DNA from 2 places in the Solibacillus sp. NPDC093137 genome. Region 1 is predicted to be linked to the other one. Evidence: predicted binding sites of a transcription regulator. Region 1 holds the regulator's gene; the other holds the start of a gene.
The links. Region 1 encodes LexA, which represses DNA repair genes until DNA is damaged. Its sites were predicted from a motif close to CGAACATATGTTCG; they were not measured.
Positions count from the first base shown of each region.

Region 2: the regulator LexA is predicted to act here: its motif matches at 5,392-5,405, upstream of addB (helicase-exonuclease AddAB subunit AddB).

Region 1 covers NZ_JBNNVH010000001.1:385,056-400,878, reverse strand. Annotated here, with positions in the region: gene ACQKN3_RS01935 (peptide ABC transporter substrate-binding protein) at 1-159, opposite strand, end outside; gene ACQKN3_RS01930 (dipeptide epimerase) at 178-1,263, opposite strand; gene ACQKN3_RS01925 (M55 family metallopeptidase) at 1,277-2,071, opposite strand; gene ACQKN3_RS01920 (P1 family peptidase) at 2,380-3,426, opposite strand; gene ACQKN3_RS01915 (23S rRNA methyltransferase) at 3,963-4,463, shown strand; gene ACQKN3_RS01910 (CsbD family protein) at 4,544-4,744, shown strand; gene ACQKN3_RS01905 (EAL domain-containing protein) at 4,946-7,129, shown strand; gene ACQKN3_RS01900 (alpha/beta hydrolase) at 7,153-7,800, opposite strand; gene ACQKN3_RS01895 (DNA helicase) at 7,814-8,377, opposite strand; gene tkt (transketolase) at 8,609-10,603, opposite strand; gene ACQKN3_RS01885 (DUF896 domain-containing protein) at 10,743-10,979, opposite strand; gene ACQKN3_RS01880 (YneB family resolvase-like protein) at 11,044-11,700, opposite strand; gene yneA (cell division suppressor protein YneA) at 11,687-12,034, opposite strand; gene lexA (transcriptional repressor LexA) at 12,195-12,818, shown strand; gene ACQKN3_RS01865 (gamma-glutamyl-gamma-aminobutyrate hydrolase family protein) at 12,902-13,597, opposite strand; gene ACQKN3_RS01860 (5' nucleotidase, NT5C type) at 13,713-14,258, opposite strand; gene ACQKN3_RS01855 (DNA alkylation repair protein) at 14,338-15,045, opposite strand; gene ACQKN3_RS01850 (gamma-type small acid-soluble spore protein) at 15,304-15,823, shown strand, end outside.
Region 2 covers NZ_JBNNVH010000001.1:2,068,931-2,084,753, forward strand. Annotated here, with positions in the region: gene addA (helicase-exonuclease AddAB subunit AddA) at 1-1,733, opposite strand, end outside; gene addB (helicase-exonuclease AddAB subunit AddB) at 1,708-5,349, opposite strand; gene ACQKN3_RS10535 (TVP38/TMEM64 family protein) at 5,476-6,099, opposite strand; gene ACQKN3_RS10540 (PDZ domain-containing protein) at 6,240-7,409, opposite strand; gene ACQKN3_RS10545 (S41 family peptidase) at 7,630-9,057, opposite strand; gene ACQKN3_RS10550 (peroxiredoxin family protein) at 9,176-9,748, opposite strand; gene ACQKN3_RS10555 (EAL domain-containing protein) at 10,134-13,103, shown strand; gene ACQKN3_RS10560 (sensor domain-containing diguanylate cyclase) at 13,129-14,826, shown strand; gene ACQKN3_RS10565 (murein hydrolase activator EnvC family protein) at 14,851-15,823, opposite strand, start outside.

The DNA of each region.
Region 1 (15,823 bases):
ATTTGTTTCCGCTGTTTTTAAATAGTTCAGCGTTTTAATTTCACCGGAATACACTGTTCGATATTCCGATGTTTCACCAGAATCCGATGAATCACCACAAGCTGCCAGTACGAGTACAAACATACACAGTAACGCTAACAAAGATTTTTTCAAAGTCATTTCCCCCATTTCTCTTTTCTATCTGGCTAAGAAAGCCTCTATTAATAACCCGATACCGGGAGCATCGGTCATCTGAATATTCTCCCCTTCGAAAATCGGCCCCCCTTCAATTGGATCTTCACTGCACAAACTTGGTCCATCTAAATCGACCATTGTGACATTTTTGCTGGCCGCTGCAAAATGCGCAGCTGCACTGACACTAATTTTTGTTTCAAGCATACAGCCAATCATACAAGCGACACCATTTGCCTCTGCAATGTGATTAATTTGTTGAGCTTTTGAAATACCCCCTGTTTTCATCAGCTTAATATTTATTAAATCTGCGGCCCGCTTTTCAATGACCTCGATCGCTTGCTTTGGAGAAAATACACTTTCGTCAGCCAAAATATTTGTATACGTATTGCTCGTAACATACTGCATGCCCTTCACATCGCTATAGTGTACAGGCTGTTCAACGAGTTCGATATCTGCCCCTTTATCTTCAAGCTGTCCAATGATTTTTACAGCTTCTTTTGCTGTCCATCCTTGGTTGGCATCTACTCTTAACTTAATATCAGGCCCTACTGCTTTTCGAATTGCCATAACCCGTTCCACATCTTCTACCGGATTTTTCCCGACTTTCACTTTTAAAATGGAAAAGCCCCGTTTGAGAGCTGCTAAACTGTCTTTCACCATTTCATTCGTTCCGTTCACACTAATAGTGATGTCCGTTGTTATGTTCTTTCGGTAGCCCCCTAGCAATTTATATAGGGGAGCATTGTATTGTTTCGCCCATAAATCATACAGCGCAATTTCGACCGCCGCTTTAGCACTCGTATTCTGGTAGAGACCCGCATCGACCTTTTGACAAAGCAGTGCAATTTCATCAATTTCAATTCCGATAATCGACGGTGCAATGACTTCTTCTATCGCATAGCGGATTGATGAAAGAGTCTCACCTGTAATGACATGGGTCGGTGCAGCTTCGCCCATACCGATTAGCCCATTGTCTGTATAAATAAAGACAGCGATATTTCGTATACTATTTACTGTGCGTAATGCTGTTTTAAACGGGGTAATAAGAGGTGCCTCAACAAGCCCTACCTCAACCTTTGCTATTTTCATAAATTCACCTGCTTTATGTTAAAAATTGTAACAGTCTCAACACTTCAAAATATTCGGTTGTTTCGAACTGGACTGTATTATGCGGCTTAAATGTTGCGCCCGGATAAAACGAATTCCGGTATGCTTTAATATGATCCTTGTAAATAATTTCTACGGTAAAATGCTTCGGCAATTCAATTTGAAGCTTTGTTCGATCAATCTTCATTGATTGTTCTACAAGATATTTCGTCTTTTTCAATGTCGTTTGCGGACTTACATTAATTGTTGCATGACCGACTCCTTCTTTTGTCGCGAATGTGAAAATTTGGTCATTGTAACGGGCGATATGTTCTGTCAATGCCTGATCTCCGCTTACAAAAGCAACCGGTACATCATGGAGGGCTGCTGCATATGTATTTATTAAAAACTCACTAGCATATTCACCGTTTATTTTAATATCCGCCAGTAAGCTCAATGTATGTGCAAGCGGATTCTTCTCACTGCCGCCCTCACTGTGATAGCCAATAAAAATCGCCCGGTCAAAACTGCTGTCTAATCCTGCAACCATGCACATCGGCTCTTGTGTCCAGCCGCGAATGATTTTTACATTCTCCGGCATGTTTTCAATAAGAATATTTCGGCCGGAATCATGTGCATCTTTCAATAAAATTTCAGTAGCACCACCTGCAAATGCTCCTTCAATTGCGGCAAGCACTTCTTTTGTCATTTGTTTTTGAAACTGGGCGTAATCCGGAGCGCTCAGTTCGGTTTCGCTCCATACCGTTGTGCCTGTAATTCCCTCGATATCCGCACTTATATATACTTTCATTTTTTTCGATTCTCCTTTCATTTTTATTTATTCATCAGTCCAGAATAACATTTTTGAAGATTTAGATTTTTCTGTCTTTTATTTATAATCTATAAAATACCATACTTATTTCGATTGTGGAAGTTTTTTCTAATAGTTTTCGAAATAAAATAATAAACTTATAAAGCGCTAAAACCTTTGCTAAATAGCATTATTTCAAGAAGATTTAAAACAAATTATCCCAATAGATATTATATTTTAATAAGAAAAAAGCCTTCTACATTGATGATATGTAAAAGACTCAATAAACTTACTAACGAAAGAATACATTATTCGACAAAATTATAACTTTGGACTTTGTGATTATTTCTTCCCGTTGTTGTTGTTGCTTGTGACAAAGCATTCAGTATTGCTTCTTCTGTCGCTTCGGCAGCTGCCATAAATAATGTGTTCATGACGTCATGATCTTCTCTAATCTGCCGGCGACTTTCGAGTTCTCCATCGAATTGATGTTGTATTGTACGAGCTGTTGTGAAACCAATGACAATATCTCCGCTTCCATGAGAAAAGTGGCTCCCTGTTCTCCCTAACCCTATTCCGCAACGTTTTATAACTCGTTTCAGCTGGCGGCTGCTTAATGGGGCATCTGTCGCCATTACAATAATAATAGAGCCGTCTGTAGGGCTAATGGTCGATTCACCGTTGGCAGCCGTAACGTTATACCGGTTTGTCAAAAATTCGCTTGCCTTCCCAAAGTTACTCAATACAAGGCATCCGACAGTATATTTTTGGGCAGCTTTATCTTCAACGATGCGTGAAGAGCTGCCAATTCCTCCTTTATAGCCGAAGCAAACCATACCTTTTCCTGCTCCGACCGCTCCCTCTTCTATAACATCTGTTTTAGCTTGCTGTATCGCTTCAATTGCATGTTCAGGTTTTACTGGAAAATGACGGATGGAGTTTAAATGGCTATCATTGCATTCTCCGACAATGATATTAACTGTACCAGTCGAAATTCCTATCTCTTCATTCTGTTCAAGTAAATATTGGAGTGTCCCTTGTGATACATTAGGTACCCCAAATGTATTAGTTAGCATAATTGGCGACTCGATTACACCAAGTTCGTCCACTTGAACGAGACCGGTTGTTTTTCCGAATCCGTTTAATACATAGCTGGCGGCTGTCACCTTTTCCCGGAAAAGATTGCCTTGATGAGGTAAAATAGCCGTTACTCCGGTACAGGCAGCATCACCTGAATCATTTATCGGATAATCCAAGGTCACATGCCCGACACTAACACCTTCAATATCGGTAATGCAGTTTTTATCCCCTGGAGGCAATTGTCCAATCGTTATACCCAATTCACGTACTTTCATTGTCTGTTCTCCTTTAGTTGTTTATGTATTAGTTTCATCGTAAACAACTTTTTCCAAAAAGAAAACAGAAAAAAAGACACGTCCTCCCACTAGGTCGCATCTTTTTCATCAAGTGAAATGAATTTATGTTCGATTAATACTTCTACTCACGCAAAATTATATTTCCAGAATTCCTCTTGTCCAACGATCAACAAAGCTTTCAAAAGTAATGCCATATTTGTTATACACTTCATGATAAACAAAGTAAATTCCAAGTTTGTCTAGCAATTCATCATTAATCCGCATTCTACCACTCACTTTCGATTATTTAGATGATGGACTTTTCAGCGCCAAGCGATTCCTATCTAGTTCTAATCATACCCAGAGTTGCGAACGTTATTCATGAACAGACAATGCAAACAATTTCGGAAAAGATTTTCCTTATTCAACTAATTAACGAACTGTTACAATTTATTCACAATCTGTTTCAAAATCAGTGCGAATCTTTCATCACAATTTAGTAAGATGAATGAAATAACAGCATTGGAGGGACTCTAATGAGGAGATTTAGTTTAGTATTATTTTCTGTAATTTTTTTGGCAGGATGTAGTGATACGGTATTGAATTTAAAAGAGGCGGCAGCCGGAATTAATGCAAAGGCAAATGAAGCAGCATCAGCGATTTCAATCGATGTCCATTCCATTCGAGCTACTGAAATTGAATTCGACAATCAAACTTTTACGATTAACGACTTATTTAAGACTATATTACGCGATGTCGAGTGGAATTATGACGACAGCGGTGAAACCCAGCAATTGAAAATCACAGGTACTTGGCAAGATAACGGTTTATTCGCCGAGCATTCATTTTCTGCGAACCAAAAAGAACTGTTAAAAGAAAATGGCGAAGTGAAAGTTATCGTTACATTTAACAATGGCACATTGGATGAAACAAAAACAAAAGTATCCATGATAATGGATAGTGAAACAATTATAAAAGAAGTGGGTCAGGAGATTCTTCATCACTTGTATAAAACCTACACACAAATTTTGCTCTAATCCTACTTTTTAATCCACTTTGTTTAGTATTGATAAACGAGGGAATATGATTATCATCTAAACTTTTGGGAGGTCATATTATGTCAAACGGATTTACAGATAAACTAAAAGGCGCAGGCAATAAAATTAAAGGTGAAGTAAAAGAAGAAATCGGTAAAAATACAAATGATCCTTCTTTACAAGTCGAAGGTCAGCGCGATCAGCTAAAAGGGGAAACACAGGAAAGAGTTGCTGATGTAAAAGATAAAATTACAACTAAAATCGATGAATATCGAAAATAAGGTTCACAGAAACTAGTAAATTCCATATTTACTAGTTTCTTTTTTTTGCGTTAAAGTAGTTAATATACTTTATTTTTTATTAAGTACTTTAGACTTAATTGAAAGGGATGTTTTTATATTAATATAATCTCACTTTAAATTTATAGGAATTTTGTTATACTTTAGTTAAAATACACATTACTTTTTAAAGGGGAAGTTAGAATGACCATTGATCAATTTATACCCCTATCAAAAGACCGCTTATTTAATTGGCTAAAAACCTTAAGTAACCAGCTTTCGAAAGGATCGCTCATCATTGATATAAATGATGAAAATTTACCTATTTTACATGCTAATCCACACTTTTTAAAATTTACATCATTCGAAATGAAAGAATTGCTTCATCAAAATATCAATATTTTGAATGGACACAGAACGAATGAAACCTCTATTGAAGAATTAAATTTACATTTAAAATCAGGTGTAGCGAAAAAATTTACGATTTTGCATTATACGAAAGAAGGATCCGCTTTTTGGAACACAATTATACTGCATCCGATTCGAAATGAAGACAACGTGATTCAGTATATTTTATTAACTTGCGAAGATACAACGGAAGCAGAGTTAAATAAAATGGTTTATAAATTGGAACATGAAGTTTATGAAGCGATTGATCATGAAGATAACCTGCAGTCCATTTTAAATTTAATTACCGAGAAGATTGAACTTTTCTATATTCGCGATGTGTATTGTGCCATTCACATTTTTAATGAAAATTGTGAAATTAAATCGTTAGGTACGCATTCATTGCCATTGGAAATTATTAATGAACTTAATATACTGGAAATCACACCTAACACTAGCCTGAATTCAAACGCAGTTTATTTAAAAGACTTTGCTCCCAAAGATCACCATATAGATCTTTTTAAACATTGGCATCTTAATTTTGTTCAAGGTTCATGGACAAAGCCTATTTTAACTCCTCAAAATGAAGTAAGCGGCATTTTGACCCTGTTCAATCAGGATCCAACAGAATTAAAGCAAATAGATATTAATTACTTAAATCGATTGGCCTTACTGATCCAATTAGCAATTAAGTATGCTGAACAAAAAATTGAGCTTAGCAGACTCGCCTTTTTTGATGTTGAAACAAATTTACCAAACCTGCATTATTTCAAATCTGAATTATCAGAATGGATTAATGTTGGCAACTCGGGATTAGTTGCAATTCTACATCCTACTGAATTTAATAAAGTCGTTGATTTATACGGAAGAAACGCTGGAGCCGATTTACTCCGTCAAGTCGCGGATCGTATGCAAATATATTTTCCGGAAAGTGATTCACTGATTTCACGCTTTTCAAATTCGCTTATTTTCGGAAAAGTTGACGAAAACGATTGCTTCCTTGCCTATAATCAGCAGCTTGAATCAATAACACAATTGCCATATATTATCGATGGTAAAGAAATCTATATTACATTAAAGATCGGTTATACAGTCTTTAATGAGTCGATGACAGTCGAACAGAGCATTCATCAGGCAGATATCGCCTTATCCAATGCACAGAAGCGTACTGGGACGAGCTATGCAGTATATGAAGATAATAGTACGAAACAATTGACGGAAGAAATGGATATCCTCAATCAATTGGCTTATGGGCTTCAACATGAAGAATTTGAAGTTTATTTGCAGCCTAAAATTAACTTCCAGACAATCGAAGTGGAAGGTTTTGAAGCATTATCTCGTTGGAATTCGAGCAAACTTGGTTTCATTTCACCGGTAAAATATATCCCAATCGCTGAACAAACGGGAAAAATTAAAGCGATTGATTTACTAAACTTTAAACAGATCCTTATCTGGCTACAAAATCGTATAAATGAGAATAAAAAGATTTTACCGATTGCGCTCAATATTTCGCCGGACCATTTTTACGATCCGGACTTCCTGCAAAATATAAGGGATATATTTTATCAATATAATGTCCCGCCGTATTATATAAAGCTGGAAGTAACGGAAAGCATTGAGTTGGTGGATTTTAAAAAAGCAAAAGAGATTCTAAATCAACTAAGACTTATGGGCATTGAATGTTCAATCGACGATTTTGGTATCGGCTTTTCTTCATTAAGCTATTTACCGCAGTTGCCCTTTTCTGAAATCAAAATTGACCGCAGCTTTATCAGCGCAATGGATGAACCCGGGATGTATGCAATCGTACAAACGATTATCCAATTGGCGAAAAATATTCAAATGCGCCCCATTGCCGAAGGAATTGAAACAGAAGAACAGCTGGCAATGCTTCAACAACTTGGCTGTCCTGCTGGTCAAGGCTATTATTTCTATAAACCGATGTCTATTACCGAAGCAGAACAATTGCTGGACACGAAAAAAACAGCTGACGGGAAGTAAATCACCTTCCATCAGCTGTTTTCTTAGTTTATAGTGTTCGGTAAATCTTTCGATAAGAATACGATTAAATCATGTAGATTTTGCTCGCTCACTCCATGACCTACCGGATAGGTTCTGAATGTAACGTCCGTGTCATAGTCATTGAAGAAACGAACGGCATGCTCTGCCCATTCAATCGGAAAATCATAATCATATTCCCCGTGAGAAATAAAGATTTTAGATTTATCCATCGTTTTTTTACTATATTCAAGCGCAACGAATTCCGGTAAATAACCGCTTAATGCTGCTGTTCCACGAATGGCATTGCCCATCACCATCGCAAGTGACTGTGCCATCGCTGCCCCTTGGTTGAAGCCAACAACATAAATTTGCTGTTCATCCAAATTGAATTCCCAAATAGCTTCTTTAATAAATAATTCTATACCTTTCAGCACTTTATCGAAAATGGCACGATTCGGCTTACCCTCTTCTTCAAATGTATAAAATGCATAGCCCGGACGATGTTTAATCGGTCCTTGCAAACTAAAAATATGACAATTTGTTGAAAACGAATCAACAAGTTGTAGTAAATCATTTTCATCGCTCCCTAATCCATGCAGCAAGAAAATCGCCGGTTGCTTATCTGCATCTACTTTAGGTGCTTTGTGTAAATAAATAAATGGTGTGTTCATTTTATATCTCCTTTTAAGAAAGCGTCATTTTATTGACAAGCTGGTCCGTGTAATAAGCCATGTAGCCATCCAGCAATTTGATTGTTTCCTCGATATCGCCTTCTGTTAAAATATTTGCATTTTTAGCACAGGCAACTGTCAAAAAATCAATACGGTATGCATGCTCCACGGATGCATAAGCATAATCGTAAATCACATCTTCATCCTCTACCTTTAATGCATTATATTGCTGATGGAATGCTTTCTTGTAATCGTCCATTTTCTCTCCGACACTGTTGCGGATTTGCATTTGCTGTGCCATTAATTCATTTTCGATATAAGAAACGGTTGGCACTTTTCCTGAACTGAATGTTTCCCGAACAAGATCTGTCCATGCCATTTTATTCTCCACATAATACGCAATATTTAACATTAATCGATCATAAAAATCAGTCGTTGACGTGGAGGAAGCTCTTTTTTCATCGATATTTTTTTGAAGCATTGTTTGGAATTTTTCAAGATCCGCTTTATTCGATAGGAAATAAAGTGTCTGTTCGATATATGTAGTAATTTCTTTTTGCTTATTTTCTGCTGTCATGATTCATCCACATCCTTCATCTGATACTTCCATATTTCTTTATTATCGTACCATTCCTTCAGTAAAATCGCACGTTATCCTATTATCTGTATGGGCCTATTGTATCTGAATTCAGCTCTTTTTGCCAAAGCTTTTTTCTTGTCACCTATACAATAAGTCGGGCTTCCGATTGATTTAGAAATAAAAAAATGCCACTTGCCATAGTAGACAAGTGACATTTTGAGCTTCGAATTAAAGTGCTTTTACTTTCGCAACTACATTTTCTACTGTGAAGCCGTATTCTTTTAACACAATTTTCTCTGGAGCCGATGCACCAAATTTATCGATTGCCAATACATCGCCTTCAAAGCCAACATATTTATGCCAGCCAAGTGATGCACCCATTTCAATTGCTAAACGCTTCGTCACAGCTTTTGGTAATACAGATTCTTTGTATTCCTTGGACTGTTTTTCAAAGCGGTCCATTGATGGCATTGATACAACAGATGCATCAATTCCTTCTGCAAGTAGTGCCTTTTTAGCTTCTACTGCCAAGCCAACTTCAGAACCTGTTGCAATTAACAGGGCATCCGGAGTTTCTTTAGATGAAGCTGAAACGACATAAGCACCTTTTTCAACACCATCGTATACTGTCTCTGTCGCAAGATCCAATACCGGCAAGTTTTGACGAGATAATACTAATACAGTTGGCGTTGATTTGCTCTCTACAGCTAATTTCCATGCAGCTACAGATTCATTTGCATCTGCAGGACGGATAACAGAAAGATTCGGCATTGCACGTAATGATGCTAAATGCTCAACTGGCTCATGTGTAGGACCATCTTCCCCTACTGCAATTGAGTCATGTGTAAACACATATGTTACAGGTAATCCCATTAATGCAGATAAACGAATTGCTGGACGTACATAGTCAGAGAATACAAAGAAAGTACCGCCAAATACGTTTAAACCGCCATGTAATGCCATACCGTTCAGTGCAGCGCCCATTGCAAATTCACGAACACCAAACCAAATGTTACGGCCTTCCGGAGTTTCTGCAAAGAAATCGCCAGCGCCTTTAATAGTTGTCTTGTTTGATCCTGCCAAGTCAGCAGAACCACCGAAGAATGATGGTGTTGTTTTTGCAATTGCATTGATTGCATCACCAGATGATGAACGAGTAGCTACTGCAGTACCTGCTTCATATACAGGTAACTCAGATGCAAAGTTCTCCGGTAATTTGTTTTCCATTGCGTTTACAAATTGTGCAGCCAGTTCTGGATATTCGTTTTTGTAGCTTTCGAATAATTCATTCCATGCTGCTTCTGCTTGTACACCTTGTACTTCGCTAGCTGCTTTAAATGTATCATATACTTCAGTTGGAACGAAGAATGGCTCATGTTCCCAAGCGTATGCAGCTTTTGTTAAAGTAACTTCATCAAATCCTAGTGGCGCACCATGTGAATCTGCTTTACCAGATTTGTTAGGAGAACCAAAACCGATAACAGTTTTCACTTCGATTACAGTTGGGCCGCCAGTATTTTGTTTCGCTTTTTCAATAGCTGAATTAATTTCCACGATATCTGTACCGTCTGCAACTTTTAAATAGTTCCAGCCGTATGATTCGAAACGTTTTTGGATGTTTTCCGAGAATGACTTTTCTAAATCACCATCAAGTGAAATATCATTTGAATCATATAGTACAATTAATTTATCCAATTTTAAGTGACCTGCAAGAGAAATTGCTTCTGCAGCAACACCTTCCATTAAATCACCGTCACCGCATAGTGCAAATGTATAGTGGTCTACAATGTCTTTACCTGGCTTGTTGTATGTTGCTGACAAGTGACGTTCAGCCATAGCCATACCTACTGACATTGCAATACCTTGTCCTAATGGACCAGTTGTCGCTTCTACACCAACTGTATGACCATATTCAGGATGTCCCGGTGTTTTTGAATTCCATTGACGGAAGTTTTTGATTTCTTCCAACTCTAAACCGTAGCCACCTAGATGCAATAAACTATATAAAAGCATGGATCCATGTCCAGCTGATAATACAAAACGGTCGCGGTTATACCAATTAGGATTTTGAGGGTTATGGCGTAAATGCTTCGTCCACAATGTATAGGCCATAGGTGCAGCACCCATTGGTAAACCTGGGTGACCTGAATTTGCTTTTTCAATTGCGTCGATTGATAGTGTACGGATTGCGTTAATTGCTAACTGATCCATCTGTTGTGTCATTATGTGACATCCTTTCCTCGTACGATATTTATACATTTTATAGTGTAGACAAATTTTCACAAGAAAACAATAATTTCTAAAAACGTCCTATAAAATATGTCATACTTTATATTAAATGTGACATATTAATGAAATGTTATTAGTTTAAGAATTTCTTCTGTGATTTAATTTGTTTTAATTTTTCAGGTGTCACATCATTGCCTTCTTCATCAATTACTTTTACATGCTCGATTGTATCACGCATTGTAGTACGGAAAGTATCTAAATATTCTTTGCGCAGCGCTGTACGTTCCTTCGCCTGCTCTTCCGTCAATTTACCTTCTCTCGCTAATTTAGAAAGCTCGTTAATGCGAGCTAATTTTTCTTTTGATAACATTTGAATCTCACCTTTCTTCCTACCTACTACAAAGGTATAAAAAAAACGACTTGAAAACAAGTGTTTACTCTTCAAGTCGCTCCATATATTCAATATATCTTCTATGTACGGTCGCTTTACTGATAGAAATGCCCAAGCCAGACAAAGTCGTAGCAATTTCTGCAAAGGTTAAGCCTTTCTGACGCAGTTGAACAATTTCTTCGACAGGCACTTCTTTTCGTTCACGCCCTTCAATATTACCGCGGTTTTTCAAATTATTTTGCGGCTGGTAGCCATTTTCTACAGCGCGGCGCATTCCCCGGCGGATTTTTGCATTATGCATACGACGCTGATACTCTTCGACAATCGCTAAAATTTCGAGCAGCATTGTATCCATTTCGTTTAATACGACAGGACCTGCATCATTCAATGTATATACTGTCGCTTCATATTTTTGCAGTAGGTGCAGCACTGCCATACGGGCATTCCCTCGCCCTAAACGGGTTTCATCCTGTACAAATAATGCTTTAATACCGTACTCTTTCATGTAGTCAAGCATGTCGAGTAATCCGTCTCGATCGACATCATATCCACTATGCTGGTCCATGAAAATCTCCACATCTTTATAGCCGAATGATTTTGCGTATTTTGTCAGCTCCTCCTGCTGACGCACTAGCGATGTTTCTTGTGTATTTTTATCCGTACTGACACGGCAATAGATTACTGCTTTAGTTTTTATCATTGTTCCCTCTCGCTACTTTAATCAATTGCATATCGGAGGATTCATTCAGCTGAGCAATGTATTGTGAATCTTTTTCTACAGGCACAACCAATACTTGTCCTAAAACAACTTTTTCATCCAGCATTCCGTTTTCCTTTTTTACTTCATTGATCCAATCATGCTTAGCCATTTTACCACGATATTGTTCTGCCAACGACCATAAAGTATCGCCATGCTCTATGCTTACGTGTTCGTATAATTCAATTTTATCATCCTGCATCATGAATAAAGCAATCATAAGTACAGAGAATAGTAGAAACATTGATGTGAAGCCATTTAATTTAACTCTTTTCATTTGAAAAACCCTCTTTCGAATGTATGTTCGGAATGTTTGTTCTCATAATAATACGAACGTATGTTTTTGTCAACCGTTTTTTCGAACTTATGTTTGCATTCATGTTCGCATACTGCTATACTTACTTTAAGAAAAATAGCATGATAAAGAGGTGAGTTAGTTGACACAAAAAATTTCAAAGCGGCAGCAAGCTATTCTAACTTTTATAAAAGAGGAAGTTCGTGCTAAAGGCTATCCGCCATCAGTTCGCGAAATTGGAGAAGCAGTAGGTTTAGCTTCCAGTTCAACTGTCCACGGGCATTTAGCTCGTTTAGAAAGTAAAGGGCTTATCCGCCGTGATCCTACAAAGCCGCGTGCCATTGAAATATTGGATCAGGAAGAGATGAATATCGCAAAACAAGGTGTCATTCATGTTCCGTTGATCGGTAAAGTTACAGCTGGTCTGCCTATTTCTGCAATCGAGGATATCCAGGAATATTTCCCGTTGCCGGATGCTTACGGCTCACCGGAAGAGGAATTATTTATGCTTGAGATTATGGGAGAATCCATGATTGAAGCCGGGATTTTAAATGGGGATTATGTGATCGTTAAAAAAACGTCTACTGCGAACAATGGAGAGATTGTCGTAGCAATGACGGAAGACGATGAAGCAACTGTTAAGCGCTTTTACAAAGAAAAAACTCATTTCCGTTTACAGCCTGAAAATAGCTCAATGGAGCCAATCATTGTCAACCAAGTTTCTATTTTAGGTAAAGTGGTCGGCCTCTATCGAAATATCCATTAATCATCAACTTGCCATTCTAATAGAATCGGCAAGTTTTTTATTTACAAAATAAAAAGCTCAGCCGCGAACGACTAAGCCTTTCGTTATTTATTGCATGCTTCTACAAAACTATTAAATAAGCGCTGTGCATAAACATCACCGTTCGGAGCCAATTCTTCCGGATGCCATTGCACCGCGACACAATATGGATGCGATTCATGTTCAATCCCTTCAATGATGCCGTCCTTAGCAAGTGCCGAAACAACGAGCCCTTTCCCCAGCTTTCCAACCGATTGATGATGAAATGTATTTACACGGAATGAGTCTTCTTTAAAAATCTCTTTAAATTTAGGTGTCTTTACTTCAACGGTATGTGCCAGTTCCCCTCGCTTTGAAGGCTGTTTATGTAAAATTGTGTTCGCTACTTGTGAGGGTATATCCTGAATTATCTTCCCCCCGAATGCGACATTCATAATCTGTTGTCCGCGGCAAATACCGAGAACAGGCATTTGTCTTTTATAGGCTTCATTCATCAATAAAAGATCGCTGTCATCACGTTTCCGTACAACACTTCCGATATGACGGTGCGGTTCTTCATTAAACAACAATGGATCTATATCCGCTCCACCAATTAATACGAGGCCTTCAATTAGATCTAATAACTCATTTACGTTTTCTTCTGTAGCATTCGGTATACAAATCGGTATACCTCCCGCTTGTTCAATTGAAATTAAATACGTGTTATTAATATCCAACTTCTTGTCAAAATCATACATTGTTAATCCAATAATCGGTTTCATTCTTTTTATCCCCTTATAATTTATAGATAATTCCAATAATTTAAATTATACTATTGCGTTATACGAAATGACTACAAAAATAAAAAAGGATTGCAGAATCGCAACCCTTTACTTATTAAACACTTTCCATTTGTTTTATAAAATACTGTTTAATTTCTTTCCAGTTATGAACACGCATGAAACCTTCTTCTGATCGATTGTACGGCATCGAATACAATATACCTGTCCCTTTGAATGCTGCGAGTTGGCGTGGGCTGTCATCAATTAAATAATCGGTATGTATTACCGCTTTATTTCCGCAAAACACAATGTTCTGTGTTTTAATAAAGGGTAAATGCTCCATTAACCAGTCGTATTTCGCTGTAAATGAACCCGGTACATCCATTGCAGCTGTCGCAATAAAAATTTCATAATGTTCCTGCAACTCTTGAATGACTTTAATCGCATCTTCATCCAGTACTTTTAAATCTCTGAAATAGTCAGGCTCATTTAATATTGCAAATAATTTCTTCGCATCTTCTCGAGGCAAATCGCGCTGTGTCGTCAGAAGAAACTCTTCATCTGTAAAATTTGTTCCGAAATTTTCGTTATATGTCACACGTAATTTCGAATAAAAATCAGCTAGTACCTGGTCCATATCGATAGCAATACTTTTTTTCATGTAATAAGCCTCCTTGAAATTCCCATAATTTTAGTTTATACAATTGTATTGTGAAAAAACAAGGTATAACTCTTTACAATTAACAACGTACATATTTACGTTTAAAACCGATTCGCCCTTTTTCCACCTGTTTTTCAATTTCCTCATATGCATGAAGCAAACCCGGTTTTTTCCCTTCCCGTTTCGTTTCAATTGGTCCGATCTCATTTGCAATTTGCACTGCCTCATCATGTAAAGGTTTAAATGAAACACCGACTGTCATGACAAAATTGTTCATCGCCACCTGTGTGCGCTGCGGTGCTTGACGGATATTTTGTTTTACATACTCGAGCATGTCCATTAACTTTTCCTTTGAAAATTCCTCATCTTTACGATTGCCGAGAAGCCAGCAGTAGCAATGCCACCCTGCCGACATTTTCAGATCCTCACCACTGGCAATCCACTTATCGCTTACTTCTTGCGCAATATCAGATTCCGCCAGAGTTACTGCCACAACATAATCCGAAATCATATAGAAATAGGCCTGTTCCATCCAGCGGTCATAATCTTCCTCAGTCATTGCATTCGGATCCGCAATAATTCCTGCGAAATACATAGCATCATAGTTGCCTGTAGCATAGAGCTGTTCGGCCAGTTCCTGGTCTATTTTTATTTGTTTTACATACGGTTTCATCGAGCCAATCGTTACACCGAACAACGGCTCCTTTGCCCCATTGGACATATAAATCTTTTTTGTACGCTCTTTCCCAAGTGCTTCTAACTCTTGCATCATTGTATCGAGTTTCATAATTTCCTCCTTTTTTATTATTATTTTTGTCTTATACTATTATATGATTTAATCGCCAAACATACCTAGCGTTCTTCTCAATAAGCTTGCTGGTATATATTTCATTTAAAACAGTATTTACGGGATATATACGGCGACATACACTCAAGCTTCAGTGTCCTTTTATTGTTGCCCTGTACTTTAATAAAAAAATTGGCAAATTATTTAACCGAATAATAAAACAACCTCTGAACAGAATAATCTCAGGAGGTGATATTGATGTCAAAAAATAAAAACAACATCAATAATAAAAACGTCGAATTCGGTATGGAAACGGACGTTAATCAAGTAAAACAGCAAAACCAAAAAGCTGAAGCTAAAAAGCAACAATCTTCCGGTTTGTTTGCAAACAGCGGTTTACAAAAGCAATCAAGTTCCTTGAATGCTGAATTCGGGATGGAAACTAACGTAAACCAAGTGAAGCAGCAAAACCAGCAAGCTGAAGCCAAAAAGCAACAATCTTCTGGATTGTTCGCGAATAATGGTTTACAGAAAAACTTCTCTTCCATGAACGCCGAATTTGGCATGGAAACAGATGTTAACCAAGTAAAACAGCAAAACCAGCAGGCCGAAGCCAAAAAGCAACAATCTTCCGGTTTGTTCGCAAACAGCGGTTTACAGAAGAAGCTTTCTTCAATGAGCGCTGAGTTTGGCATGGAAACAGATGTTAACCAAGTGAAACAGCAAAACCAGCAGGCCGAAGCTAAAAAACAACAAGCATCGGGTCAATTTGGTAAGA
Region 2 (15,823 bases), 1.7 Mb from region 1:
CGGATGCGCTGAATAATATAACGTGCTTCCTGCTGTGCCGCGCTGATGCTTTCTTCCTCGGAACCATCTTCGCTTCCCGGAATGATTTGCGCTTTTGAATCACCTTCCAGTAAAACTAATTCAATCGGTACTTGTTGCTCATCATAGCTCGCCCCGAATTTAAGTTTTGCCTGTTCATCGTACGCAATTTCGCCGACTTCTTCGTCCATTATTTGCTCAAATACATAGTTCGTACCTTCCAGAACTTCCGAACGACTCCGGAAATTGGCATTCAAATCAATTTTCATCCCTGTTCCGGACGGGTCCTCTTCAAAGCGCTTATATTTATCAAGGAAAAGACGTGGCTCTGCAAGACGAAACGCGTAGATTGATTGCTTTACATCACCGACCATAAACATATTCCCGTCCTGCTCACCGCCGTTTTTCACAAGCTGCAAAATTGTTTCCTGCAGGAAATTGACATCCTGATATTCATCAACAAGCACTTCTTTGAAACGCTTCTGGAAATTCAATGCCACATCAGATGGCTGGGGTGGTGTTGAGGTGCTTTCTTCATCTGTCAAAATTTCGAGTGCATAATGCTCCAAATCCGAAAAATCAAGCAGGCCGCGCTCTTGCTTCGCCTTTTTAAAAGCTTCACTGTATTCAATCGTCAGTTTTACGAGCGTTTCCAAAATTGGCTTCGTCGCCGCCATTTCCTGGACATACAACTTCGGATGACGCGCAAAAAATGTTTCCTTCAAATCCGTCAGCATTTCTTTTGCCGTATCACGATGATTTTTCGCTAACGCATAATATTGCTTATCTTCCTCGGTATCCTTTTTCGCCAACGGCTTGATACGTCCAAACTCAACTGCAGGGATCAGCTCATATGCCTGTTCCCATGAGCCTCCCTCCATTGCTTCAAGTACATGCTTAACCCCTGTATATTCAGCTTCAAACAATGGCTTGTTTTTCTCTAAAACAGGTGTAACAGACACAATTTGCAACCCTTTTTCAAGACGAGTGGAGATTTCTTTCAGGCTTCCGATAATAAACGGTCGGACTTCCTGCGCAATAACCAGGGCATCAATCGGACTTTCCGGATCAATATCGTATTTCTCCGGCAATGCGCGCAGCCATTCATACGGGTTTGGCTGTACACGCGATACTTTATACATTTCCTGCAGCAATAGTTCAATTGCCTGGTCACTGCGGTCAGATGCAAAGCTGTCGACTAATGTGTAAAGTTCCTCTTTCGAGAACAAAGTATCCATATCGCCTCTGTATGCCTTTTCAAGCACATCCATCAGCACATCATCCTGCAATAACGAAGCTTCCTCTGTACTTGCCAGACGGAAACCCGGGTCCAAATCAATGGTGTATGCAAATTCACGGCAAATTGATAAACAGAATGAATGAAGCGTGGATATTTGCGCTTTGTTCAATAAACTTAACTGACGGCGCAAAAATTGGTTGCTCGGATTTTGGGCAAGCTCCTTTTCAAGCGCTTCTGCCATACGGTTGCGCATTTCCGCAGCCGAGGCATTTGTAAACGTTACGACGAGCAGCTCATCAACATCTATGCGCTTGTCTTCAGGCGCTAATATCTTTTGGATCAGTCGCTCGATCAATACCGCCGTTTTTCCTGAACCGGCCGCTGCGGATACTAATATGTCATGACCGGTTGCGTAGATGGCTTTCCACTGCACATCTGTCCATTGAACATCACTCGGCTTCTCTGGAATTGTCATCTGCACATACCACCTTTTTAATATTTTCAAATACTTCCTGTTCCGGCTGTTTCTTGATTTCATTAAAGCTGTTGCCTGTTTCAGACTGGTCGAACTGGCAAACCGATTTAAAACTGCAATACGTACAAGCTTTTTGATTACCCAGGCTGTACGGCTTAATTTCTGTATTACCACGGTAAATTTCATTGCCCGCCTGACGGAATTTATAGTGTACAAATTCCTGCAGGTTTTCCATCTGGTCTTGTTCGATCACTTTTGAGGAACGGCTGTTAAATTCAGGGTTCTCTCCGCTTTTAAACGCTGCCGGTACGATAATGGATGTTTTACTCGGCTCAAGTGACTTGTCCATCAGTTGTGCCACTTCCACATCTTTTACCATATAGCCGCTTAACTTGAACTTCTCCTGACGTAAACTTTCCACGCGATCATACTGCTCATAATCTTCTGTAGGAATTAGCGGATTATGCACATGCAGATAGAACATCCCAGCCGCCTGGACAATGATATTCTCCAGCTCCGATAAGTCCTGGATGAACTTTCCTTCACGTGCGATAATCGGAATATTTTTCATCGCTACATCTAAATATGTCAACAGCTGCAGCGAAATCCCGTTATATACTTCGGTAAAATCAAGCTTGCGACCGCTAGATTTATAATCAATAACACGCAAATACAGATTTTCCGCATCTTTATATGCATCAATACGGTCAATTTGCCCGCGTACATACATTTTCCGGTTATGTTCCAGATCGATTTTCAATGCTTCCAGCGGGTTGCGGTCATCCTGTTCCGTATTTTTGTCGTCGCGCTTCCCAAACGGCTTTTCATGGGCAATCGCTTTAAACTTCGACAGCTCACTTTGATTAATGAGCGCATAAATTGTACGTGCCACGATTTTCACAAGTTTCGTTTTAATATATTCAAAGCGGTGACTGCTTTTTAAAATACTGTACGAGAAATAATCCGCCAGTTTTGAAATGGTTTCATCCGCCTTTTTATAGCACGCTACATATGTCGTAAGCGGGATCGATGGCTCTTTCTCGGATAAAATTGTCCGGATTGCCTCATGGAACAGATCGCCCATCGCGAATGTTTCCAGCTTGAATTCCGTACGCTCCTGCAGTTTCAGTCCATAGGATGCAAAATGTGAATATGGACAGCTGTAAAAGCGCTCAATACGCGATACACTTGCCAAAAAGTCTTCCCCGTACAATGCTGTCGCTACGTCTTCCGTTAGCGGTTCTGCTTCATTCGTCGTATACAAAGGTTTTTCCACGATATTCAGTACATCTTTCCATCGCTGTTCCCGTTCATAAAATGCTTTTAACGCCGCCCATTCTTCGGTAAGCGGACGTCGCTCGTGCTGTGCCTGCTTCAGCTGGGTCATTAAGAAGCCGATTGCCGGTGACGGATGCTGTAAATAATTGAGCACATTATCTTTTTGGAGTTCATCAAGCGGGTCCATTGCAATTTGCCGATGTGGCAGTGTGCGAACCGTTTTTTCCTCGGGGGTACCCTGGTTTTCGGTAATCTCAAACATGCTGTGCAGGCGGTTAATATAAAGCGATGGAAGCTTGCTTTTACTTTCCTCGTCTGCATTTGCATACGTAATATATAAATATTGTGTCGATGAAGAAATCGCCCGGTAAAATAGGAAACTTTCCTGCAGAAGCCTGCTTTTTATACCCGGGGCCAATTCCACATCGATTTTCTCAAATGTTTCACGCTCGTCATCAGACAGCAGTCCTCCCGCTTCCATACGCATCGGGTATACTCCGTCGTTAACACCGATTACGAAAATTGCCTTTTTATTGTCAAAACGTGCAAACTCGACAGTCGAAACAGTCACTTCATCCAATGTCGGCGGGACACTTGCAAACTCAAGTGTTTCAAAGCCTTCATCCAAAATTTGCGCTACTTCTTCCAACGGCATAATTTTATCACCGAACATAAGGTCAAATTGCTCCAAAATATGGATCCAGCCATTCCAAGCCTGTTCATGCTCCAATGACTGATGGAGTGAATCGGCCTGCTCTTCCTGTTCCTGCATTTTTAGCAGCTTCTTATAAATATCAAGCCGCTCCATAAACTCATACAGTGCCACTACAATTTCACGGCCTGTTTTTTTGCCTTTCAACCGGTTCTGCAATGCCAGTACCGGCTCCCGGATTAAGTCACGGACGGATTTTAAAAGTTGCTCATGCTCCAGCTCGTCCTCTGTCTGAACGGCATTTACTTTTTCCAGTGATTTAAAACGGCGATAATGCCATACTTCATCTTTCATCCAGCGGTCATGGACAATTCCTTTTGCGATGACGAAGTTTTCTAAAATATCCGCTCTGTCACGCATTGCGACTAAATTGGCTCCGTAAGGGAAAAACAAATCGGTTTTAATACTTCTGAAAACCGGCTCGTATTTCCAGTTTGTCGTAATAATCTCCAGTACGGATCGACTGAATTCGATAAGCGGATGGTAAAGCATCGCACGCTTCTCATTTGAGAAAAACGGAATTTCGTATTGGGTAAAGGTCGTTCCAATAATCGCATCATATACATCCGCCTGGCGGTACATTATCCCGATATCTTTATAGCGAAGCCCCTTTTCCAGAACGAGCTGTTTAATTTCCTGGGCAATACCTTGCACTTCTGCGCGCGGGTTTACACCTTCCAATATTTTCGTATGTCCCGTTGATTCGACTGGTGTATCCGTAATTTTGTCGAAGCAATGTTCAATATGCAGTAAATCCCGATTTGTCGCACGGTAGTTTACTTCTAAATGAACACGCGCCTCCTCTTCAATATCAATTCCTCGTTCGAAACGTAATTTTTGCAGCTCATTCTTTATTTTGTCGTACGTCACCGCAGCTCTGTAAAATACCGATCCTTCGAGTAAATCCATTTCTGGGTTTTCCATCGGGAGAACAATTGTGACACGCTTTGCATAAATAAGAAGCTCTTTTAAAATGGCAAATTCCTGTCCGTTAAATGAAACAAACCCATCCAAATAGATGTGGGTATCGCGCAAGCTTTCCATTTTCGGAATGCGCTCAATTAACAGTGGAAAATAGCCATCGCCATCAATATAATCTGTCCCGATTCGCTCATGCAACTGCTTTAAAATAATATTCAGATCATGCAATTTATGAAGCAGTACTTCACTTGCACCGTTTAATTTTAATGATTCGATTAGCGGGTCGATTGTTTCCACATCGATATGATATTGACTGAATTCCTTTAAAATCTGCTCGACTTCCTTCGTAAAACCAGGTTTACCTGCCGCTCGTTTAAATAGTAGGAATTCTTCCTGATGTTCTTCCAAAATACGTCGCAACAGCATGCGGTACCCTGTGCCGTCAATGCGTTCGTGGGCGATACCGCCTTCATTTTGCAGCACAAACCAGGCAAGCCGTTTGAATGTCATTACCTGTGCACGCATCATTCCTTCAATGTCATAATTCGTCGTCAGCTCATATTCCGCTGTAAACGACATTTGGTCAGGAACTAATAAAAAAATTGGATGTCCAAATATATTTGTTTTTAAATCTTCAACAATCTCACGGTGAATCAATGTTGTTTTTCCCGTGCCTGCCCGTCCTGATATAACTCGTAACGTCACAAATCCCACCTCACTTTTATTTCTTTCTTCTATTATAATATAAGAATACATGTTCGCGCATTAATTGCAATCATACAAAAAAGCCCTGTCTTTTCACAATTTGTTAAAAGACAAGACTCGTAGAATTTATTTATGTTTTCGTAGCTTTCCAATCTCTCGCAAATCTCTTTCCACACGCTTATTTAAAATATGTTCAATCAATTTTCCGATTCCCCAAATGATTAAAATAATGACAGCTGAAATAATAAGTTTTACAGGAGAGGTTAAAATATCACGCAAATCACTGCCTAAATAGCTAATTAAAAAGATTAAAATGGGTTTTGAAATAAGGAGTGTCAAAAAGTAATATTTCTTTTTTATATTGGATAAACCAGCAACCGTATTGACAACGACAACAGGTGTAAACGGCAGGCACAGCAGCACAAACAATGGGGTAAATCCTCTAATATCCACCCAGTTAATCAGTTTTTTTACTTGTTTCTGTTCTTTAATCCGGCGGAAGAGACGGTACTTTCCGAACATGCGAATCATGAGGAAGAACATGTATGATCCTGCTACCGTTCCAAGCCAGGACAGTAAAAATCCCCAAAATAAACCGTATGCTGCGGCATTGGCAATAATTATTACGAACAGCGGCAATATCGGTATAAATGATTCTAAAAATGTTAATAAAATTCCGAAAAAAGGACCTAATAACTTATATTTCTCTACAATTGTTTCTAAATTATCGATTGTCAGCCAATCTAACATAAATCAATCACCCCTACCAAAAACGATAAAAATTCCTGAAGTTATCCAATGCTGTCTAGTACAATTTAATCTTAACATAATTTGTTTATACCCGTTTCAGCCAAAAAAAAGAACCTCGCATTACCGAGATTCTTTTGAAATTAACTAACAACTAATAACCCGATTTTGTGATTATCATCACGATGGACAACATGCTGGGCAAGACGCAATTCGCCTGAATGATCAAGCACTTCCAAACGACAATGGGCAGCATTGATCTGCAATGCTTTATACAAATCTTCTTCTGTAAAAACATCTTGTCCATTTACACGCTTAATAATCTCACCTGCAACAAGTCCCATTTTCTCTGCAGGAGAATCCGGTAAAATGCCGGCAATCATCACACCTTTATCACTCCGTACAACAGCATAACTATTGCGGTCTTCTGAACGACTATAATGAATGCCGATAATTGTGCGTGAAATCGCACCTAATGCTAATGCAGCAGCACCAAGTACCGGCAGAAAATATGCAGCCAATCCGACGATCAGCACAAATTGCCCGATCATAATAATTGAACGTCCCATTTGAGGATAAACATTCATCGGCAGCTTTTGACGCACCATTTGCTGGAATCCGATAATAAACGGGAAAACGATGATCGAAAACTGTTCTGCTCCGACCGTAAACTGTGGCCAATAAGGCGCAAAATTTTGAATGCCTTCACCTGGAATAATCGTAAAGACAGGCAAAATCCAAAGCTGTTTACTAAAATAGCCTATTCCATTTAATCCACGCTTTGTTTTCTCAACAATCGGTGAAGCAAAACGGGCACCATACCGGCGAATTAAAATTCCTTCTGCCATCAGCAAGAGTCCTGTCATAATCGGAACGGTCATAACAAGATCGTCCGTAACATTTCTCCCTGCCAATTCAATAGTTCCGATTGTATATGACCAATCTTGCCATTGCATCCAAACGATCCCGCAAAAAGCAACCGCCATAACAATTGCCGGCGATAATAATTGATACATATAAATGATCAAACCTACGAAACTTACAATAAATACAATTGTCAATAATTCGAGTGATACTGTTAAGCCTATTACAAGACTAAATAAGGAAATAATAACGGACAGCATAAAGCCCATCGCAAGCATATTTTTCAGCTCGGACCAGCCACCTAGTATCCGTCGGTTAAAATACCTTCGTTCGCGCTTCACTCGGCGATATCCTAAATAAACTGCGGAAATGATGGCGATATAAAACAAAGGATTTATAAAAAATCGGCCAATCCCTTTTAAAATTTCAATCAAAACTGTTCCATCCATATTCTCACCTACCGTACGAATAATTGTACCAAATCCTTTACGGAATGCGTAGTCCCATTTGTACCGGAAATGAAATAAAGGCATGGTGAGAGATTCGGAGATTTATGGAGGAGGTAAATAAGGTGGAATTTTTTCAGTTCGCTTTTAAATAAAATGTTAATCAAATAAAAAAAGCCCATTTCGTTAAGAAACGAGCTTTCAATATCTTTTCCACTATCCCTTATTCAAACTGATGCATAATATAACTAATCGCCATCTGCAGCTGCATGTCGTTAACTTTAGACTGTTTGAATGTTTGCAGTTCTTTCGTTAATTCATTGAAAAATACTTCATCCATATAGCTTCCTTCTGCAATATCATGCTTGTGTCTGAAGCTTTCTACTTCCTGAGCTGTATCCTTATCAAAGAATCCATCTGTCCGGCTGATAGCGTAGCCCAGCTCACTTAAAATACGCTGGCTGTAGGCAATTTCTTCACTGTATTCTCCCTCTTCATAGCGCCCTTTCAGTATTTTTGTTTCCACACTGTATAGAGGATGCTGTGTCACTTCGACATCCGGCTCTATTCCTACATCATGGATCCACTTTTTAGAAGGGGTAAGCCATTTGTTCGTTGATAACTTTACTTCTCCGCCGTTTTGAAGATCCCATGTTTGTTGGACCGTTCCTTTACCGAAGCTCGTCACTCCAATAATGACCGAACGTTTCCAGTCCTGTAGGGCACCTGCAAACACTTCACTGGCTGATGCGCTTCCTTCATTTTGGATAAGAGTTAAAGGCGTGTCACGCAACCAATTTGCGTAAGGCTGGAACTGTTCCACTTTCTTTGTTTTCAGTGGCTCTGTTACACCATCATGATTTTGCATATACGCAAAGATTTTTTCTTTTTGCTCGAACATGCTCATCATTTGGGCAACACTATGTAAATAGCCACCTGGATTGTCCCGCACATCAATAATTAACCCTTCCACTTCCTCCTTAATTACCTCATCGAGAGCCTCTTTCCATTCGTCTGCTGTTTTTTCACCAAAAAGATTGATCGTTATATAGCCAAGTTTTCTCCCTTCTACTTCGAGAACTTCAGCTTCCACCGTATCATTTTTCAAACGTTCTCTTTTCATGACTAACTTTAAATGCTGATCCATTTCCGGTCGATAAATGACAAGCTCCACAGCTTCCCCTTCCTTACCATACATCAGCTTACGAACTTCCCCCATAGATTTTCCGTCAAGTCGCACTTCATTAATTTGTATAAGCTCATCCAATGGTCGAATACCCGCTTTTTCTGCAGGCGATGCTTTAATAGGAGCTACGACGATAATCTTACCATTTGCTTCTGCCAATTCCACACCAATGCCGATTCGTTCACTTGCGAGCGTCTGTTTATGTAATGCTGCTTCTTGCTCCGAATAATAAGTACTGTAGGGGTCATTTATTGCATTTGCCATCCCTCGCAGTGCACCTTCCACCAATTTTTCAGAGTTGACATCATAAACTGATTCGCTCGTAATTAACTCATGCAGTTCATTGACTACCGCAAAACCCGCCTGTTCCTCTTTTGGCTGCGCCTTGATTTTCATAACACCATAAACAATTACACCGATACACACCATTACAACAATTAATAAAAAAATCCGACTTTTCCGCACGAATTCTCCTCCGTTCCATAAAATTTATGAAGTGAATGAAAGAATCATACTTATAAAGTCGAATTTAAACGTCACAAAATGAAGATATTTAAGATGCCGGTCTGCGCATTCTCCAAGCTTAATCTAGTTGCATGACATTTTCACGCAATGCATCCAAATCCAGCGGGCCAATGATTTGCTTTTGTATTTTCCCTTCTGTATCAATCATGTACGTTGTCGGCATTGTTATAATTTCATATTGATAGGCGACTGCTTCTGTTTGTTCTAGTACGATCGGGAATGTGATCTCATAGCTTTTTAAAAACTGCTCCACACGCTCCAGTTTTTCGTTTGCATACGTCATATTGACACCGACAATTTCCACATTGTCTTCTTCACGGTATTTTTCGTAGTATTTTTGCATATGCGGCATTTCAGCTTCGCAAGGCGGACACCACGTTGCCCAGAAATTCAGCACGACCCGCTTTCCTCTCAGCTCAGAAAGTGTCAGTGGCTCGCCTTGTAAATTATATAATGTAAAATCCGGTGCAAACTGACCTTTTTGGAGGCCCACTTCTTCGCCCAGTTCAACTTCTTTTCCTATTGCATTTTCGTTGATTGCCGTACTTTGATTGATTTCAGCTTTTATGTAAGTGCCAAGCATTGTGATGACAAGCACTAAAATAATACCGATTCCAATATTTTTTTTCATCCACATCACCCCACTATTTCTTCCTATTAGTACATTATCATAACTTTCAGGTAATTATTCAAACTGGAAAAACTTCTTTTGAATCGTCATTGATTTAATAATCTAATGAATCATTTAAAAACAAATTTAATTTTACCAAATGTGATTATTTATAAAAAAAAACGGGTATTTAAAATATACATATTTTGTTCTAAATACATAGTCTTAATACAATAGTCCCGTAATTATCAATGAAAGCCTATTAGACAGTTGAATTTTTGAATTTTTATATGTACATATACTTAATAAATAACAGGCATATTAATTCGTTTTATCACAGAGTTTTTTATCAATACTATTTGTATACAGGTCGTATCGTTAAATCAAGAATTTAAAGGGGGATTTTATGAATAATGATAATAAAATAAATAAATTTAAACAATTTTTTACTAAGAGTGAGTCTATCCAAAATTATGCTAATATCAAAACGGAAAATAATGAGCTGTTAAATTACTTTACGTCTATTGTAGATAATCATCCTGACTTTATTTTTATCTTTTCAAATAATGCAGAAATAATCACTTCAGATAATAAAAGAGTAAGTTCTTTTTTTGGGAAAACGGTAAATACATTAAAGGATTTCCAAACTGTTTTAACTGAACCTACATTTAAAATTTTATCGGATGTTTTCAAACAAACATTAAGTGGCAATTCCGAAAAGTGCATGATTGAAATAAAAAATAATAACAATCAAAAATCAAGGCTAGCCCTAACTTTAATCCCTATAACAATTGATCAAGTAGTAGAGGGAGTTTATTTAAGCGCTATTGATGTTTCGGATCAGATTATTTTAACGGAACAGTTGGAATCACATAAAAATCATTTAAAGCATGCCCAGCAGATTGCAAAAATAGGAAGCTGGGAGTATTTAATTGAAAACGATCATTTATTTTGTTCAGAAAACTTTTATCATATCTTTGGACTAGAACCTGATATATATATGCATATGGGTGATCCTTATATGTTAGTTCATCCAGATGATTACGAACATGCCTATCAAAAAATTAATGAAGCAATTAAATTTGGAAAAAACTATACAAATCAATTTAGGATTTATCACGGTAAGACTAACGAGATAAAGTTTATTAAAGTTCGTGCTGAAGTATTATTTGAGGATCAAAAACCTTATAAAATTATCGGTGTTATTAGGGATATAACTCAGCAAATTGAACTGGAAAATCAAATAGTAAAACAAAACGAAAACTACAAAAAAATCTTCAATAATCTTTCATCGGGTATTTGGGTTCGCGATGCCAGTGACGGGAGTTTTGTATTTGCCTCTAAAGGATTGGAAACTATAGTCGATATTCCAATCTCTAAATTGTACGATAATCCGGAAACTTGGTATGAAATGGTCCATCCAAATTCTGTTTCCCAACTAGATAGTGCGATAAAAAAAGTAGAGGCTGGAGAAAGTTTACAAACTATATACCAATTTATTAGTGGAAGCGGCAAAATTAAATGGCTTTTGGAAGAAGTGGTCCCGGAAATCAATATACACGGGGAAATTTCAAATGTTTTTGGACTAATTACAGATATTACTCAAGAAATGGAACTGAAAGCACAACTAGATTATTTAGCAAATTACGATGCACTAACAGGACTTCCCAATCAGAAATCACTCTTTGAACAACTCGATAATATGTGTAAATATGATGAAGGTTTTGCAGTTCTCTGTTTAGATTTAGATCGCTTTAATATTATTAACGGTTCATTAGGCTATTCAATCGGTGACCAGGCATTGAAGTTTATTGCCAATAACTTTGGCAAACTGTTGCCGAAAGACGGCTATTTAGCACGTTTAAGCAGTAACGATTTCATAATGATTATTAAAAATTATGACGACAAAGAAAACGTGTACGAGTTAGCCAAAAACATTATCCATAAAATTTGCGAGCCTTTTATCATTCAAGGCTATGAAATAAATATTTCTACCAGTATTGGCATTACCTTTTTCCCAGAGGAAGGTAAAGAGAAAAATGTTTTATTGGAAAATGCACATACAGCCCTCTATCAAGCCAAAAAAGAAGGCCGAAACACCTATCAACTCTCCTCTCATTTAGCGGACATTTCTTCTTATAAAAAATATGTTTTAGATCGTGACATGCGTAAAGCAATTATAAATGAAGAGTTTGAATTATACTTTCAGCCGCAAGTTGAACCGAAACATGGAAAACTATATGGAGCTGAAGCATTAATACGCTGGAATCATAAAGAGTGGGGTATGATTTCTCCGGGAGAATTTATTCCACTTGCGGAAGAAAACCATATGATTAATATAATTACCGATTGGGTCATTGAAAAAGTCTGTCTTTATTTACATGAGTGGAAGGAAAAAGGATTGCCCCTTAAACCGATTGCTATAAATATTCCACCAATTCGATTTATGAAAACCGATTTATTTGATTTTGTTAAAGCTCAAATTGAGAAGTATCAAATTGAACCACAATTTCTTGAATTTGAAATTACTGAAAATACGATAGTAAATTCCGAAATAGGAACTTACTCCATTATTCAACGGCTAAAAGAGATGGGTATACGAATTGCCATTGACGATTTTGGTACAGGCTATGCCTCACTTGCTTCGATACGTCAATTTAAACCCGACACAATCAAAATAGATAAACTATTTATTCAAAATATCCATTACAAAAATGAAATTGATAATGCCATCATCTCGGCTACATTACACTTAGGGAAATTGTTGGAATTAAATATCGTTGCTGAAGGTGTAGAAGAACTTGAACAATTAAATTTCCTGAAACAAATTGATTGTGACATTATTCAAGGTTACCTATTTTCAAAACCCGTTAAAATCGATCAATTTGAAAAAATTCTAGTAAGTGGCTATTTAAAACCGCTAAAATCAAATACTACGCAAATTATTGAAGAGCGAAGAAAGTTTTTCCGACTGGAATTCCCGTTTCCTATACCGGGTAACTTATCTATAGTTGAACTGAACGGTAAACCGGTCCAATTAGGTAAAACTCCTATTTTGATTAGAAATATAAGCCTTGGCGGTTTGAATATATTATCAAATTTAAAACTTCCCATCAATATGGATATGAAATTTCATATTAGTTTCACCCTTCTGGATGAGGAATTTGAATTAAATAGCGAGTTAAGATGGATAAATGAAGAGTTTGCGGAAGTCTATTCTTACGGAGTACCCATTAAAGTGAATCAATTGACGGAAAATCGATTAGCTTCTATTATTAATAAATTAAGTACCATAATTAGGAATAATGAAAAAATTCCAAACACTGAATTTATCTATGAAGATGCCCATACTTACTTCAGAAGAAATAAATTTTAGTCCAGTTAAAACAAGGGGAACTTTTATGGAGAAATTTTATCAAGAAGTTTTAATGAACGGTATTAAAGATATGGTCTTTATTCTTAAAGTTGTAAACAATGATTTTCGTTTTCAGTTTATTAATACCGCTGCAATGAAACGTTTAAATTTGTCTAACCAGATTATTGGCTCAAGCATTATGGATATTGAACCAAAGGAAAAGGCAATATTTTTATATAAGCAATACAGCAAAGTTGTTGAAAGTCAAAAAAGCTATACTTATGAAGATGTTTACGAAGAGAATGGTAAAAAGTATTATGCCGAAACCGATTTAAGCCCCTTTTATGATGAAAAAGGTAAAGTTGATCGAATCATAGCGGTTGTACGCGATATTACACATGAAAGAAATGCGCTTTCAGATGCAATGGAAATGATAAGTGGACTGGCTGAAAGTAATGAGCGTTATCATTCTTTATTTTTCCATAATACAGACGGCATTTTTATTTTAAATAAAATGGGTTATATTACAGATGGAAATGAAGCGACTGAACATATTACCGGTTATAAAATAAAAGAATTATTTGGAAAACCACTTAAAGAGTTATTAGACAAAGAAGATACCGGCAACTTTGATAATTTGATAAGCGAAGCACTTAAAGGAACTAATCAAAGTGGAGATTTAATCTTTAAAAATAAAAATGGCGAGCAAATTAACATCATTTTTAAAATCATTCCGCTTTTGATCGATGAGAAAATCATTGGATTATACGGAATTTTGAAAGATATCACTGAACAGTTACAGAGCATTAACAAGCTGGAAGAAAGTGAAAAACGTTTTCGTATTATTGCAGAGAATGCTCATGACTTAATTACACTTGTTAATAAAGATGGAGAAATTACATATGTTTCCCCATCTTATAAAAATATATTAGGTTACTACCATCAGGAATATCTTAAGAAAAGTTTCCTTCATAATGTCCATACAGATGATCAAGAACGTTTAGTAGAAACTGTCCGTAATTCGATCAGTTCAGGTGAACCTTTTACTATTCAATTTAGACAAAAAAATGCTAAAGGAGATATGATTTGGTGTGAATCCATCGGAAATCCCGTGTTCAACCAAAAAAATACTTTTCAGCATCTGGTTGTACTCACTAGAGACATTACCTTAAGAAGAGAATATGAATCCAAATTGAAATATTTTGCTTATCACGATAGTTTATCAGATCTTCCAAATCGTTTATTTTTTAAAGAACAATTTGCGTTTGCAAAAGAGCAGTTTCTAACAAATAATACACCTCTTGCTCTAATACTTTTAGATATTGACCATTTTAAACTGATTAACGATACTTATGGCCATGATACAGGAGATGCGGTTATTAAAGAATTTGGTTTTCGTATTAAATCAACTATCCGTGATCATGACATGGTAGCAAGATTAGGCGGAGATGAATTTGTTATTCTACTCTCAAACATTCAAAGCTATAATGCAATAGAAATTGCAGAAAGAATCAACCACGCTATCCAGCAGCCATGGAAACTGAACGGGCATACCTTAACGGTTACAACAAGCATGGGAATCGCAACGGCATCTAGTCAATTGAATTTTACTGAATCCAGTTTAATAAAAAAAGCAGATATTGCCCTATACGAGGCTAAAGAAAGCGGGAAAAATTGCTATAAATTATATAACGGTAACTCTCCCAACCCTTCTTCGTACACAAATAAAAAGACCAAACTTTAATTTAAGTTTGGTCTTTTCTCTATGTTACAGTGAAATATAATTTAATGGGTTTACGGCGTTTGAACGACTGCCGTTCCATTCACCGACATGGATCTCAAAGTGTACATGAGGTCCTGTTGAGTTACCTGAATTCCCAAGTCGTGCAATTTGCTGACCTTTTGAAACTGATGCCCCAACACTCGTGTTAAATCCGCTTAAATGGGCATACGTTGTTGTGAATAATTGTCCTTCAATCGAGTGAGTAACCATTACTACGTTACCGTAACCATTCATCGAACCAACATACGAAACAACACCATCAGCTGCTGCAACAACCGGTGTACCGATTGAGTTGGCAATGTCAATTCCTAAGTGATTTTTACTTCCGATTGGACCAATATCACGTCTGCCGAACCCTGATGTAAAACGGCCTGCTGCAGGTCTTGTCCAATTTCCTGCCGAAACAACCGGCAAGTTTCCGGAACTTACAGCACTATTGCTACTGCTGTTTTGTTTTTTCTTTTTAGTAGCCGCAGCTTCCAATGCCTTTTGACGGGCAACTTCCGCTAATCGGCGCTGTTCTTTAAGAAACTTCTCTTCCAGCTCTTTACTTAATTCTACTTTATCATCGTATTCAGCTTTAAGTTCTGTTTTCTCAGATCGTAGTTTCGCTTCTTCTTTTTCAAGCTCTGCTACTAATTTTTTCTTTTCTTTCTTTTGTTGATTTAATGAAGCCATCAAACTTTTTAATTTCGCTTTATTCGCTTCAAGGTTTTCTTTTTTCTTCACAAGCTCCAGCTTTTGAACTTCAAGCTTTTCCTGGTCTTCTTTTTGCTCACGCATAATTTGACGGTCAGCGTCCATAAGTGTGCTTACAGCAGAAAAACGATCGATAAAGTCTACGAAACTATTTGCTCCAAGCAATACGTCAAGGTAACTTACTGTACCTGATGACTGAATCGCGCGAGCACGTTCACGCAATAGCTCATTTCGCTGTTCGATCTTCTCTTTTAATTCT